4 regions of the Peribacillus sp. NPDC060253 genome follow, and region 3 is predicted to be linked to each of the others. Evidence: riboswitches for the same ligand, from Rfam matches in the RefSeq annotation. Region 3 holds a riboswitch; each other region holds the start of a gene.
The links. Region 3 has a riboswitch for preQ1 ahead of queF (preQ(1) synthase). Riboswitches for the same ligand answer to the same signal wherever they lie in the genome.
Positions count from the first base shown of each region.

Region 1: another riboswitch for preQ1. It lies ahead of ACFWE9_RS03190 (VUT family protein); the one in region 3 lies ahead of queF (preQ(1) synthase).
Region 2: another riboswitch for preQ1. It lies ahead of queC (7-cyano-7-deazaguanine synthase QueC); the one in region 3 lies ahead of queF (preQ(1) synthase).
Region 4: another riboswitch for preQ1. It lies ahead of ACFWE9_RS07315 (QueT transporter family protein); the one in region 3 lies ahead of queF (preQ(1) synthase).

Region 1 is NZ_JBHXAS010000006.1:77,358-80,411, forward strand. Features, by position in the region: gene ACFWE9_RS03180 (HD domain-containing protein) at 1-293, shown strand, start outside; gene ACFWE9_RS03185 (SRPBCC family protein) at 398-865, opposite strand; PreQ1 riboswitch class I at 1,235-1,277, shown strand; gene ACFWE9_RS03190 (VUT family protein) at 1,328-1,870, shown strand; gene ACFWE9_RS03195 (hypothetical protein) at 1,875-2,390, opposite strand; gene ACFWE9_RS03200 (PadR family transcriptional regulator) at 2,421-2,741, opposite strand; gene ACFWE9_RS03205 (alpha/beta hydrolase) at 3,051-3,054, shown strand, end outside.
Region 2 is NZ_JBHXAS010000006.1:71,475-74,528, forward strand. Features, by position in the region: gene ACFWE9_RS03145 (methyl-accepting chemotaxis protein) at 1-1,456, opposite strand, end outside; PreQ1 riboswitch class I at 1,642-1,684, shown strand; gene queC (7-cyano-7-deazaguanine synthase QueC) at 1,740-2,405, shown strand; gene queD (6-carboxytetrahydropterin synthase QueD) at 2,405-2,875, shown strand; gene queE (7-carboxy-7-deazaguanine synthase QueE) at 2,868-3,054, shown strand, end outside.
Region 3 is NZ_JBHXAS010000029.1:23,450-26,503, forward strand. Features, by position in the region: gene ACFWE9_RS10270 (BA3454 family stress response protein) at 43-177, opposite strand; gene ACFWE9_RS10275 (EamA family transporter) at 421-1,257, opposite strand; PreQ1 riboswitch class I at 1,409-1,454, shown strand; gene queF (preQ(1) synthase) at 1,562-2,059, shown strand; gene ACFWE9_RS10285 (aspartate kinase) at 2,262-3,054, shown strand, end outside.
Region 4 is NZ_JBHXAS010000018.1:55,728-58,781, reverse strand. Features, by position in the region: gene ACFWE9_RS07325 (hypothetical protein) at 1-389, opposite strand, end outside; gene ACFWE9_RS07320 (YbaK/EbsC family protein) at 539-1,060, opposite strand; PreQ1 riboswitch class I at 1,229-1,273, shown strand; gene ACFWE9_RS07315 (QueT transporter family protein) at 1,280-1,765, shown strand; gene ACFWE9_RS07310 (TVP38/TMEM64 family protein) at 1,887-2,543, shown strand; gene ACFWE9_RS07305 (PAS domain-containing sensor histidine kinase) at 2,658-3,054, shown strand, end outside.

The sequences.
Region 1 (3,054 bases), on a different contig from region 3:
GCCTTGATGACTTACTCGGTGAAGATGAAGAAGTCATGCTCTTGTTAAGCTCCACTGAAGACGATGAAGTGCAAAACCTGCTAAAACGGATTCATGGTAACGTATTGGTGAAGGAGGATCAATGGGACTACGATATACACCTGAAAAATAAAGTGCGCCTCATTGATCCTTCCGTTATTCATGGAACCCAATCAGTAAGAGCATCCAGTTTATCGGAAAAAGTGAAGAACATGGGAATTGAAGCCAATAAAAAAGCTTCGAAGGGTGTGTATCTAAAAGTGATTTCCGGATGATTTTTCGCGACAACCCATACGGAAAGTGAAAAACTCAAGGGTTTACGATGACTTCAAACACCTCATTAGTTGGCATGACTATTTCTTGAGTATCCCTAACTTAATTACCGATCAACAGATATTGGCGGCAAGGTCCGTCCAGTTTCAAGCAAGCTCTTCAGATTGCTTAGTATGGCTGGCCATCCATTATTTAAGCCTTTAAAGGTATTGTCATCATCTACGAAAACTGTCTCCAATAGCTCCTCATGCTTAAGTACTAACTTCACGGTTGAATCATCCATTGGCTTTAATTCAAAGGTGACCCGAGTGGGATGGTCGCGTGGTGTTTCGTCTCCTGCCATGTTCCATGTAAATGAGAGTAAGTTAAATGGTTCACACTTTAGTATTTTACCATGATCAGTAATCCGCCCATCTTCAAGCAAATATTTAACGGTGGAGCCCTCTTGCCAGTCAGACTGGACTTGACAGCCAAAGTGGTATTTCTTCGTGACTTCACCACTCGTTAGAGCTTCCCAAAGCATCTCTGGTGTGGTGGCGATATAAATTGCATAGACAAACGATGTTTTTTTCATTTTTCTATTCCTCCCCGCGTTTATATCAGGACCCTGCTTTGGCACTTTGAAACCGCTTGTTTGGATATCAAGATCGTAACATAACTCTATCACTGATTGTCTGCTTTTCATATACAGCCGGTCAAGCAGTTTTCTGCGACAAAAATCGGCAAAAGCCTGCATGCAGGAATATCAGAGTCATAGTAGAAGTTTTCAGGGATCATAGCTAAGTGCCAAGCTCTGGAAAGACGGGTAGTGTCTTAGCGAGTCTGCAAACGATCTCCGCAGATTCGTATCCTTCCCAGCGCCAGAAATCGGCGGTATGGAAACTTCTTGATTTCCCGTCATTTTCAAGCTACGATAAATTAGGAAAAAGAATAATCCGCTCGGGCGGAAGAGGTTCTAGCTACCCTCTCAAAAAAACTAAGGGGAACAGTGCTCTTTCTTAGGGTGCTGTTTTTTCTGTATAAGGAGAATTAAGAAATGTTAAGAATTTTATTGTATTTAGTATCCATCGTCACCGCGAATGTGGTTACAGCCGCTTTTGCACCACTACATCTTGGTGTGTTCATCATTCCGATGGGTACATTGCTCATTGGTGGAACCTTCATCTTTCGAGATCTAGTCCAAAATAAATTTGGCAGGACGAAGACCTATTTATGCATTGTTACGGCACTTATTTTATCTGCGTGTGTATCATTTTTATTAGGAGATACATTATTGATTGTCTTTGCTTCCGCATTATCGTTCGTGGTGGCAGAAACAGCGGATACTGAAATTTATACTCGATTAAAGCTCCCGATGAGTTGGAGGGTGTTTTACAGCGGGATTGTTGGAGGATTTTTCGATTCGGTGATATTTGTCGTGATTGGCCTTAGCCCACTTGGTGCCAATATATTGCCATGGGAAGCCGTACCCGCTGCGGTTATCGGCCAAATCATCGTTAAAACGGTCATTCAGTCAATCGGAGCCGTATTATTGGGACGAATCAACGTAGAGCTGGAGAAGCGTGTAGTCTCCGGTTGAAATGCTAGGAGGGATGCACTCGATGGATGGACCCAAAAAGGAAGAAGATAAATGCTATTGCCTCGAGGCCTTTCGTGAAAAATATGGTCCGCATGTCCAAGGAGAATGCATGAAGCTTTCCTGCGCCAATTATCGGAAGCATAAAGGAATAGACGACAAAAAAGGACCAAAATAGGTCCTTTTTTTTGTGAATGGAGGAATTTACGAGTAAAGCGCACAATTTCACGAGTAAAAGTGCCAAACTCAAGAGTAAAGCGCACAAACTCAAGAGTAAAGCGCACAAACTCACGAGTAAAAGCGCCAAACTCACGAGTAAAAGCGCCAAACTCACGAGTAAAGCGCACAATTTCACGAGTAAAAGTGCCAAACTCACGAGTAAAGAGCACAAACTCACGAGTAAAAGCGCCAAACTCACGAGTAAAGAGCACAAACTCAAGAGTAAAGCGCACAAACTCACGAGTAAAAGTGCCAAACTCACGAGTAAAGCGCACAAACTCACGAGTAAAAGCGCCAAACTCATACCAGAAAGCTTTTTTATATTGCTGTTTATTCAGAATGCCTTTGCGCTTTTACGAACTAAATTTTCCAGGAAGTAAAAACAGCTTCGTTTCCGTTCTAGCTCGGTTTGTCCACTTTCCGTAACATGATAATATTTCCTTCGACCTGACTCGGACTCTTTCCAATGGCCTTCGATGAATTCCTTTTTTTCTAACCGTTTGAGGGCTGGGTAGAGTGTGCCTTCACTTATTTCATATTTGCCCATGCTCATTTCCCTCAAAATCTTTGTCATTTCATATCCATATAGCTTTTTTTGTGACAGAAGAGAAAGCAAAAGGAGGTCAATGCTTCCCTTCATTAATTCTTTATCCAAATAAAATCGCCTCCTTTTCATTTGTAAAGTGTAATACGATGTACATCGTAACACAAGGTGCATTTTACTTTTCTTTAAAAAAATGGTTAAATGACGATTGCTAAATGAAATCAATCATAGTAAAATGTGCTTCGGAACGGATGAGTTGTAACGAGTGTGGTAAGGATACTTATATACATGATTTAGCTGTTTTAATGAAAAAACGGAATAGGATAGAAAAAATCCCACTCAAGGGGTATTAATTGATTTTTTTATGAAAATCATTTAGATTCTATTTATTAACAAGAGCAGAAAGAAGGTCCTAGATAGATGA
Region 2 (3,054 bases), on a different contig from region 3:
GCTGAATCTTCGTACCCATATTCCCGACAGAGTGATTGATTGTTTCGAAGGTTTGGCCGGTAAGGGTTATCTGTTTCGTGCCCTCATCCACCTGTATATAACCATCCTCCAGGGAATGGACGACGTTTTTTGAACCAGCTTGTATTGCGGTTACGATTTCGGTGATATCCCCAACCGAGTGTGTGACCCCTTCAGCGAGTTTTCGCACCTCATCCGCGACGACGGCAAAGCCTTTTCCATGTTCGCCAGCCCGTGCCGCTTCTATGGCCGCATTCAAGGCCAATAAATTGGTTTGATTGGATATATCCTTGATGACATGAACAAGCTGAGAGATTTCCTGTGAATGGGAATCGAGCCCTTTCACTTGCTCGACGGCATTTTTAACGACCTCATCAATCATTTTCATTTTTTGGACTGAACTTCGCATTAAAGTGGTTCCTTCCTTTGTCATGGAAAGGATCTCGGTTGAGCTTTGCGCTACCTCGACTCCTTCAAGATGGGCCTGTTCGATCTTGCCGCTGAATTCATCCATCATCCGCACCATTTCAGTTGCCCGGTTTGCTTGCGACTCCGAACCCTCCGAAAGTTCGTACATGGTGGTCGCTATCTGTCTGCTGCCCTGTTGGACTTCATCCGCTGATTGAGTCAAATTTTCACTTTGGTTCGAAACGGATTCGGATACAGCCAGCATTTTTTCAATCGTATCACGCAGGTTTTTCTGCATTTGGTTGGCGGATACCGTTAATTCCCCAATTTCGTCATTTGACTTTTGCTCAAGGGGCTCATGATTCAGCTCTCCGTCAGCCACCATTTTCATCCTGTCCCTGATTTTAAGGAGGGGGGCGGTAATGAGATTGGCTGTAACAAGCGCAAGCAGGAGGCCGATAAGGACTGCCGCAATGGATATGATGATACTTGTCGACTTAATCGATTTCCCGCTTGCGATGACGGTTTCACCCGAAGAGGCGATTAATTCCTCGCGTTCCGTAGCAAGCTCCTTGAAACCCTCCATTACTTCATTGCTGATTGGCGCCACTTCATTTTTGAGTATCTCTTTAGCGCGTTCTTCATTTCCTTTTTCATATTGGGTAAATACCCGGTCTACAATCATCGTTCTCCAATCGACGCTTTTCTCGATCAAATCCTTCGCTTTATCCGAATCGCTTAAGGACAAGAGTTTCTTCTGGATGACCTGACTTTCTTCGGTATATTGTAAGAACTTTTCTTTATAACTCTCGTCACCATATAGAATATAAGCTCGGGCGAATGCGGTTCTTTGTGCTAGATTATATAGTAGCTTTTCATTTTGGATAAGAAGCGGAAGTTCCTTTTCGATGATATCCTGGGAATATACCAGTGACTTGTTGCTGCTATAAATATTGAATGCTCCTAAGATGATACATAAAGATATAATGAGTGAAAATGCCACCAATACCTTTCCTTTAATGCTTTTCAAATGAATGGACCCCTTTATCGATATTTTGTTCATACTTGTTTATCGGATAGTTAATGGGATATTTAAGCAATGAAAAGATAACCAAATTTTCCATCAGATCTAATATTCACTAAATATAATCATCTTGATTTATTATCGTTTTCAAGTTACTATTGACTTGGAAAAATATAATATTCCGCGTTAAGGCGGAAGAGGTTCTAGCTACCCTCTCAAAAAAACTAAGGAGAAACAGTGCTCTATTCTTAGGGTGCTGTTTTTTTCCGTAAAAAGGAGTTTTATAGAAATGAAGAAAAAAGAAAAGGCAGTGGTTGTGTTTAGCGGAGGTCAGGACAGTACGACTTGCCTGTTCTGGGCATTGGAGAGATTTGAGGAAGTGGAAGCGGTGACGTTCGATTATAATCAGCGGCATAGCTTGGAAATCGAATGCGCTCAAAACATTGCCAAGGAATTGGGCGTGAACCATCATATCCTTGACATGTCGCTGCTGAACCAACTGGCACCGAATGCATTGACGAGAAGTGATATTGCAGTGGAGGACGGGGAAGACGGGGAATTGCCGTCAACGTTCGTACCAGGGAGGAATTTGCTGTTCCTTTCGTTTGCCGGGGTGTTGGCCAGTCAGATTGGCGCTAAACATATCGTCACAGGTGTATGTGAGACGGATTTCTCAGGATATCCAGACTGTCGCGATGTATTCATTAAATCGTTGAATGTGACCTTGAACTTGTCGATGGACCAGTCATTCGTGATTGATACGCCGCTAATGTGGCTTAATAAAGAGGAAACATGGGAGCTTGCGGATCAGCTTGGCGCATTCGAGTTTGTCCGCGAAAAGACCTTGACTTGCTATAACGGAATCATCTCCGACGGCTGTGGAGATTGTCCGGCATGTAATCTGCGAAAAAAAGGACTGGATGACTATGTAAGCAGACGGAAGGTGCTTTCATGATGTACGGTTTTTCTATAGTGGATAAACTCCAAAAAATTGATGAAGATATTCAGCGCAGCCAATTGAAGTATACAAACAAGAGGGTTCTCGTGAGTAAGGAATTCACCTTTGACGCGGCGCACCATTTGCATGACTATGAAGGAAAATGCAAGAACCTGCATGGCCACACATATAAGGTCATTTTCGGATTGAGCGGGTATACGGATTCACGCGGTTTGATGATAGATTTTGGGGACATCAAGGATATATGGAAAAATGAAATTGAAATCCACTTGGATCATCGTTATTTGAATGAAACCCTGCCGCTCATGAACACGACAGCTGAAAATATGGTTGTTTGGATTTATGAAAAAATGGCCGAAGCCCTTTCATTAAAAGATTATGAGGGTGCTAGGGTCGAATTTATTCGCCTTTACGAAACGCCAACAAGCTATGCTGAAGCCAGACGGGAGTGGATGGAAAGTGAGTAAACTCCCCGTTATGGAAATCTTTGGCCCGACCATCCAAGGTGAGGGAATGGTCATTGGTCAAAAAACCATGTTCGTTCGGACGGCCGGCTGCGATTATTCGTGTGCCTGGTGTGATTCCGCATTTACTTGGGATGGCACCGGTAAGGAAGATACCGTCCAAATGACTGCTGAAGAAATAT
Region 3 (3,054 bases):
AAGGTAATAAAAAAGCAGGTATCTATTACGATGCCTGCTTTTTTATGCTTTCCATTGTTTTTCTACTTGATGAAGGGCTAGTTGTAAAATTTCTTCTTGATTAGTACCCGGTTTAGTAAGGACGTTAGTTTGATAAGATTTTCCTTGGAAATCAACTGTTACTGTAACTTTTACCATTTTGCATCTTTCCTTTCTTAATTAAATGAGATGGTTGTACCTACTTCTTTTATACCCGTGGCAGAGGATTTTTCAAACATTTCAAAAGCAGCAAAATTGGAAGAATCAATATTCAAAATTATCTGTTATTTAAAAGGATGTGTCAACACTTTTTTTGAACCAATCCTATTTCCCGGCTAAATAAAAAAACGACCTGGCTTGTGTGCACATGACAGTCAGGTTGTTTTTGTAAATGAACTATATTCATATTTTAGTTAAGATAATGCCGATTAATGCTGCAAATACTCCGGCAATTTGATAGGTTTTTAGTTTTTCCTTGAATAAATAACATCCAGCGAATACGACAACTAAACAGTTCAGGCTGACGACAGGGAAAATGATGCTTGCGATCCCGGTGTTCAATGCAAAGAAATAACATCCATAGCCTATCATGCTTAAAAAGCCTACTAAGGAACCGATTTTGACTTCCTTTAGCTTGATTTTTTCATTTTTAAAGGCTAGAGCCGAAAGAAGATAAAGCATTCCGCCTCCATACATTGATACAAGGATATCAAGGGAGTTTAAATGAAGACGTGTTGATGTCGTCATAAGAATGCCGAGTACACCAAAAGATAAGATGGAGAATAATGTGTGCATAATCCAAGGGACATATTGATGGTTACCTTTAGCATTAGGTGTATACTGAATGACTAAGGTAGCGAGAAACATGCAGACGATTCCACTCCACTGCAGGGTAGAAATATGTTCGTGAAAAATTAAAGCTGCACAGAGAATGGGGAATATGGCATTCGCTGCGATTAATGGTGATGTCAAGCTTGCCGGCCCTTTTTCAAAGGCGCTTGCCATCTGGATGTTACCATTAGCGTTCAGTACACCAATAGCTGCACCAAGCAAGATAGATAGCCAATCCAGCTTCAAACCATCCATAAATACTCCATAAAAAATGGACAAAATAAAAGCTGAAAAATAAAAGAAAAATTGGATATGTATCTTGGAATAGCCTTTTCCGCTGCTCCATTTGAAAATGCTATTATTGATACCGAAACATAAACTGGTGATGAGTGCTGCAAAAATCCACATTTGTATGATCTCTTCCTTCTTATAGGGTGAACTGCTTGTTTCATTTTAAACTGAATATATAAAGGAATCAAACCCAATTTAAGAGAGTTGCATTGACAGATTGTCTTTTTTTTTTTATATTTACTATGACAATTTAAAATATTTCCCGATAACGGGAGAGGTTCATAGCATCACCCTCTTAAAAAAACTATGGCTTTGATATTTTTCGCGAATCAACCATATCTTTGAGGAGATATGGTTTTTGTTATATAGAGGCCCATTTTATGAATCTCCCCTGACAAACGTGGAAGAGGAGGACTTTTTTATGTCTGGAAGAAAAGAAGAAGAATTAAATGATATTACATTGCTTGGGAATCAAGGGACAAAATATACATTCGACTATGCACCTGAAATTCTGGAGTCGTTTGATAACAAGCACCCTAACCGTGATTACTTCGTCAAATTCAATTGCCCGGAGTTTACTAGCTTATGCCCGATAACGGGGCAGCCAGACTTTGCAACCATTTACATCAGCTATATTCCAAGTGTGAAGATGGTGGAAAGCAAGTCTTTGAAGCTTTATTTATTCAGCTTCCGGAACCATGGTGATTTCCATGAAGATTGCATGAACATCATCATGAACGATTTAATCGAATTGATGGACCCGAAGTATATTGAAGTTTGGGGTAAATTCACTCCTAGGGGCGGAATTTCCATCGATCCATACACCAATTATGGGAAACCAGGTACGAAGTATGAGGAAATGGCGGATTACCGCTTGATGAATCATGACTTATACCCGGAAACTGTGGATAATCGTTAAAGAATAGGAGAGACAATGGGCATATGCCTGTTGTCTTTTTTTTGTTTTAGCCATTCTCGATTAGCGGTCCTGTTGCTTTGTCCTTTTTGAAAATACAAATGTCCTCCTATAATGGAATTTCCACTTGATTGTTTCGCTAAAAAGCGTAATAATAGGGAGAGTTGATTTTGACAGAATATTTACGAAAATAGGGGATGTCGAGATGAAAGTTGCAAAGTTTGGAGGAAGTTCACTTGCATCAGGTGAACAGTTGAGGAAGGTATTCGAAATTGTTGTTTCAGATCCAGAGAGGAAGATCGTGGTCGTTTCGGCTCCAGGGAAACGCAATTCCGATGATATAAAGGTGACGGATCTATTGATTGAGGCTGCAGAACAGCAGCTGCGCGGGAATAACGGTGAGCCTTTAATTGAGGACGTGGTCTCCCGCTATGCGAGCATTGCTGAAGAGCTGGATATATCCGAGCGTGTCATCACTGGGATTCATGAAAATTTAATGGCACTGTTGCATGCAGACCAAACTAACCCGAAGCGCTATTTGGATGCCTTGAAGGCCAGCGGTGAGGATAATAATGCGAAGCTGGTCGCAGGTTATTTCCAAAGCCGCGGGATAGAGGCACAGTATATAAATCCAAAGAAGGCTGGCTTGATCGTAACGGATGAAGGTGGATTTACCAAGGTGCTGCCAGAGTCCTATGATCGATTATATGCTCTTCGTGATGAACCTGGAATCGTAGTATTCCCAGGATTCTTCGGGTATACGTTAGATGGTGATGTTTTAACCTTCTCTAGGAGCGGTTCCGATATTACGGGTTCGATACTTGCGAATGGCGTCAAAGCTGATTTGTATGAGAACTTTACGGACGTAGATGCCGTTTATGCGGTGAATCCGAATGTGGTTTCCAATCCGAAAGGGATCCGGGAATTAACTTATCGCGAAATGCGGGAGCTTTCTTATGCCGGTTTCTCGGTATTCCACGATGAGGCGCTAATACCTG
Region 4 (3,054 bases), on a different contig from region 3:
TTTTGAAGGTCGGCATGCGTAATTAAGCTTTTTATAGAATTATTCTCTAACACAAACACCCTTGTTTTATTCTTAAAAATACGAAGAAGTTGTATCAAAGGGGTTGAATCCGAAACCATTTCCCTAGGTGAAAAACTTTTCAAGTATTCCGAGATGATCCCTTCACCAAGTTCTTGCCTTTCGATATATCCGATGATTTCCCCTTGATCTTGCACTGCCATTATATCGAAATTCTTTTTTTCCAACGCTTTTTGTATGTCAGTTGCTTCATCATTTTTATGGCAAAACTCAAGTTCCTGGGCTATGCTCTTAACCGTGATGTTTTCTTCATAAAGAGTTTTAAGACTAAGATAGCTGCTATTGTTTTTTTTATCGCTTCCCTTTAACATCTTTCACCCTCCACTTATAAACTTTCTCCGCGATTTGCCTACCACCAATTATAGACCGTTAATTTGCATCTGGTGTAGCTATTTCAAAAGAAGTGGAACAAAGTAGAAACGGTCATCAATAAATAAAGTCCACACAAAGTGGACTTTATTTATTGCGAATCTACTGCATTGCCTACCGCCGTTTCCTCATTCCCTTCTTCTTCCCAAGCCTTACAAACATCCACCCAATCCTCGGCGTTCGAATATTCAAATAATTCCGTGGTTGTAAGTTCTATTGCTGAGTTCGCACTGCCGCATGCCGGGAACAATGACTCAAAACGCTTCATTGATACATCAAGAAAAACATCTAGGTCGTTTGCAAGTCCAAATGGGCAAACTCCCCCGATTGCATGTCCGGTCTGTTCAAGCACCTCCTCAGGTGACAGCATTCGTGCCTTGTATCCGAACATCTGGCGAAACTTCTTATTATCCACTTTTGCATCCCCAGCTGCTACAACCAAAATCGCATTTTCACCTTCCCCCTTAAAAGAAAGAGTCTTAGCAATCCGAGCAGGGATGACGCCGATGGTTTCTGCTGCCTCACTCACCGTAGCACTTGATGTTTCGAACTCCATTACATCGCCTTCCCGGTCCCATTGTTTAAAATGGCTTTTGACACTCTCGATCGACATATTATATTCACTCCTTTGAAGTACATATAAAAATAATATCATCCTTCATTGCAATAAATCAAAATCCTTTTAGACTTTCACTGCATGATGAGTTATCATTTAAAAACCATTCTTTACAAATTGACGCAACAAGCATATATGGGCTACTATTAATCTTCGGGAAAAAGCCTAAACGTGGTTCGTAACCATCCCACGATAAAAAACTAGGGAGAGAATAAAATGAATGTTCGTACACTCGTGATAAACGGGTTATTGGCTGCCTTGTATGTGGCGGTCTCATTGGTGTTTAAACCAATCGCTTTTGAGATGTTCCAATTTCGAGTTCCGGAAATGTTGAATCATCTGATTGTATTCAATAAAAAGTATATCTACGGTATCGTCGGCGGAGTCTTCATATCGAATCTGCTCTTTTCACCGATGGTTCCGTATGATTTGATTTTTGGGGTGGGGCAATCCGTGCTCGCCTTATTGCTGGTCATTTTTGTATCGCGGTTCATAAAAAGCATTAAAGGGCGGATGATCGCAACGATTATCTTTTTCACATTCACCATGTTTTTGATTGCAATTGAACTGAACCTTGCCTTTGGCTTACCATTCTGGTTTAGCTGGATGACCACGGCTGTCGGTGAGTTCGTTGTCCTCTTGATTGGTGCGCCAATTATTTATGGAATGAACAAAAGAATTCAGTTTGAAAAGTGGCTTTAAAGGAATCTTCGCTTCGTAAACCCACTATAATGTAAAAGAGCTGTGTGCATCATGCGACAGCTCTTTTTTTCACCAATGAGCCTGAAAATGATAAACTATTAGTAAGAATGGTGGTGACCCTTTGAAAAAAGTCCTGACCTTAATCGGTCTTCTGGTAATCGCAATATTCATTTATTCTAATGCGGAATTGTTTACTTTGGTTTGGAAAAGTGATCTTGATTCAGTCATTAACATATTGAAGGAAAACCTTTTGCTCACTTTTTTCGTGACATTCGTATTGATGTTTATCCAGAATTCATTTACAATCATCCCTTTAATTTTGCTCCTTACTATCAATGTCACGATATTCGAGTTCATATATGGCTATCTATGGAGTTGGTTTACAAGTGTTGTTGCGTCCGGATTGATTTTTTATGCAGCAAGAAACTGGTTTCAGGAACCACTCTTAAAGAAGATGGGCGAAAAATGGCAAGAAACCGTTGTGGAGCATGGCTTTATGTACGTATTTACAGGGAGGATTTTCCCGCTTATCCCAACGAGTTTAATTAACTTGGCTGCTGGAGTCAGTACCGTCACTTTCAAGGATTTTTTATTTGCGACAGCACTGGGAAACCTTATATACTTTTTCTTTCTATCGCTAATCTCATATGGACTCCTATCTGTTGAAATGAACCTGTACACGGTAGCTGCACTCGCAATCCTCTTCTTACTATTTATCATTATCTATAAACGTTTAAAAAAGAAAAAAGCCCTAACCATCTTCAGGAAAAACAGGTGACCGCATTGGTCCCTGTTTTTTATTTATGATTCTGCATATATTTTTCTCCGATAGTTTGTTAAAATGTGTATGTAATTTTACCTTAGAAATGTCTTAAAATCAGGGAGAATCTCCATGTCCAAACGCTCCATCTTAGCAATATATATCCTTTCCGGGATTTTTACATTAGTCGTGTTCGACTATTTTTTAACTACAAATATCCACAACAAAGTGGTTTTCATTCAACTTCAAAGAGCGGAAGGCATTGTCTTTCTTTTATCAATAGGCTTGGTCCTATACCTTTATTTAGCTAAAAGGGAAGAATTCAAACAATTAAAAGAAGCGGAACAACGTCGGCGTACACTCATTAATTCAATGGTGGATTTCGTTAACTTCAAGGATGGTGAAGGCCGTTGGCTTGAATCCAATGCCTTCGGACTGCAATTATTTCAATTGGAGCATGTAGACTATAAGGGCAAAAAAGACAGCGAGCTCGCAGAATACACCGAATTTTATAAAGAGTCGTTGATCT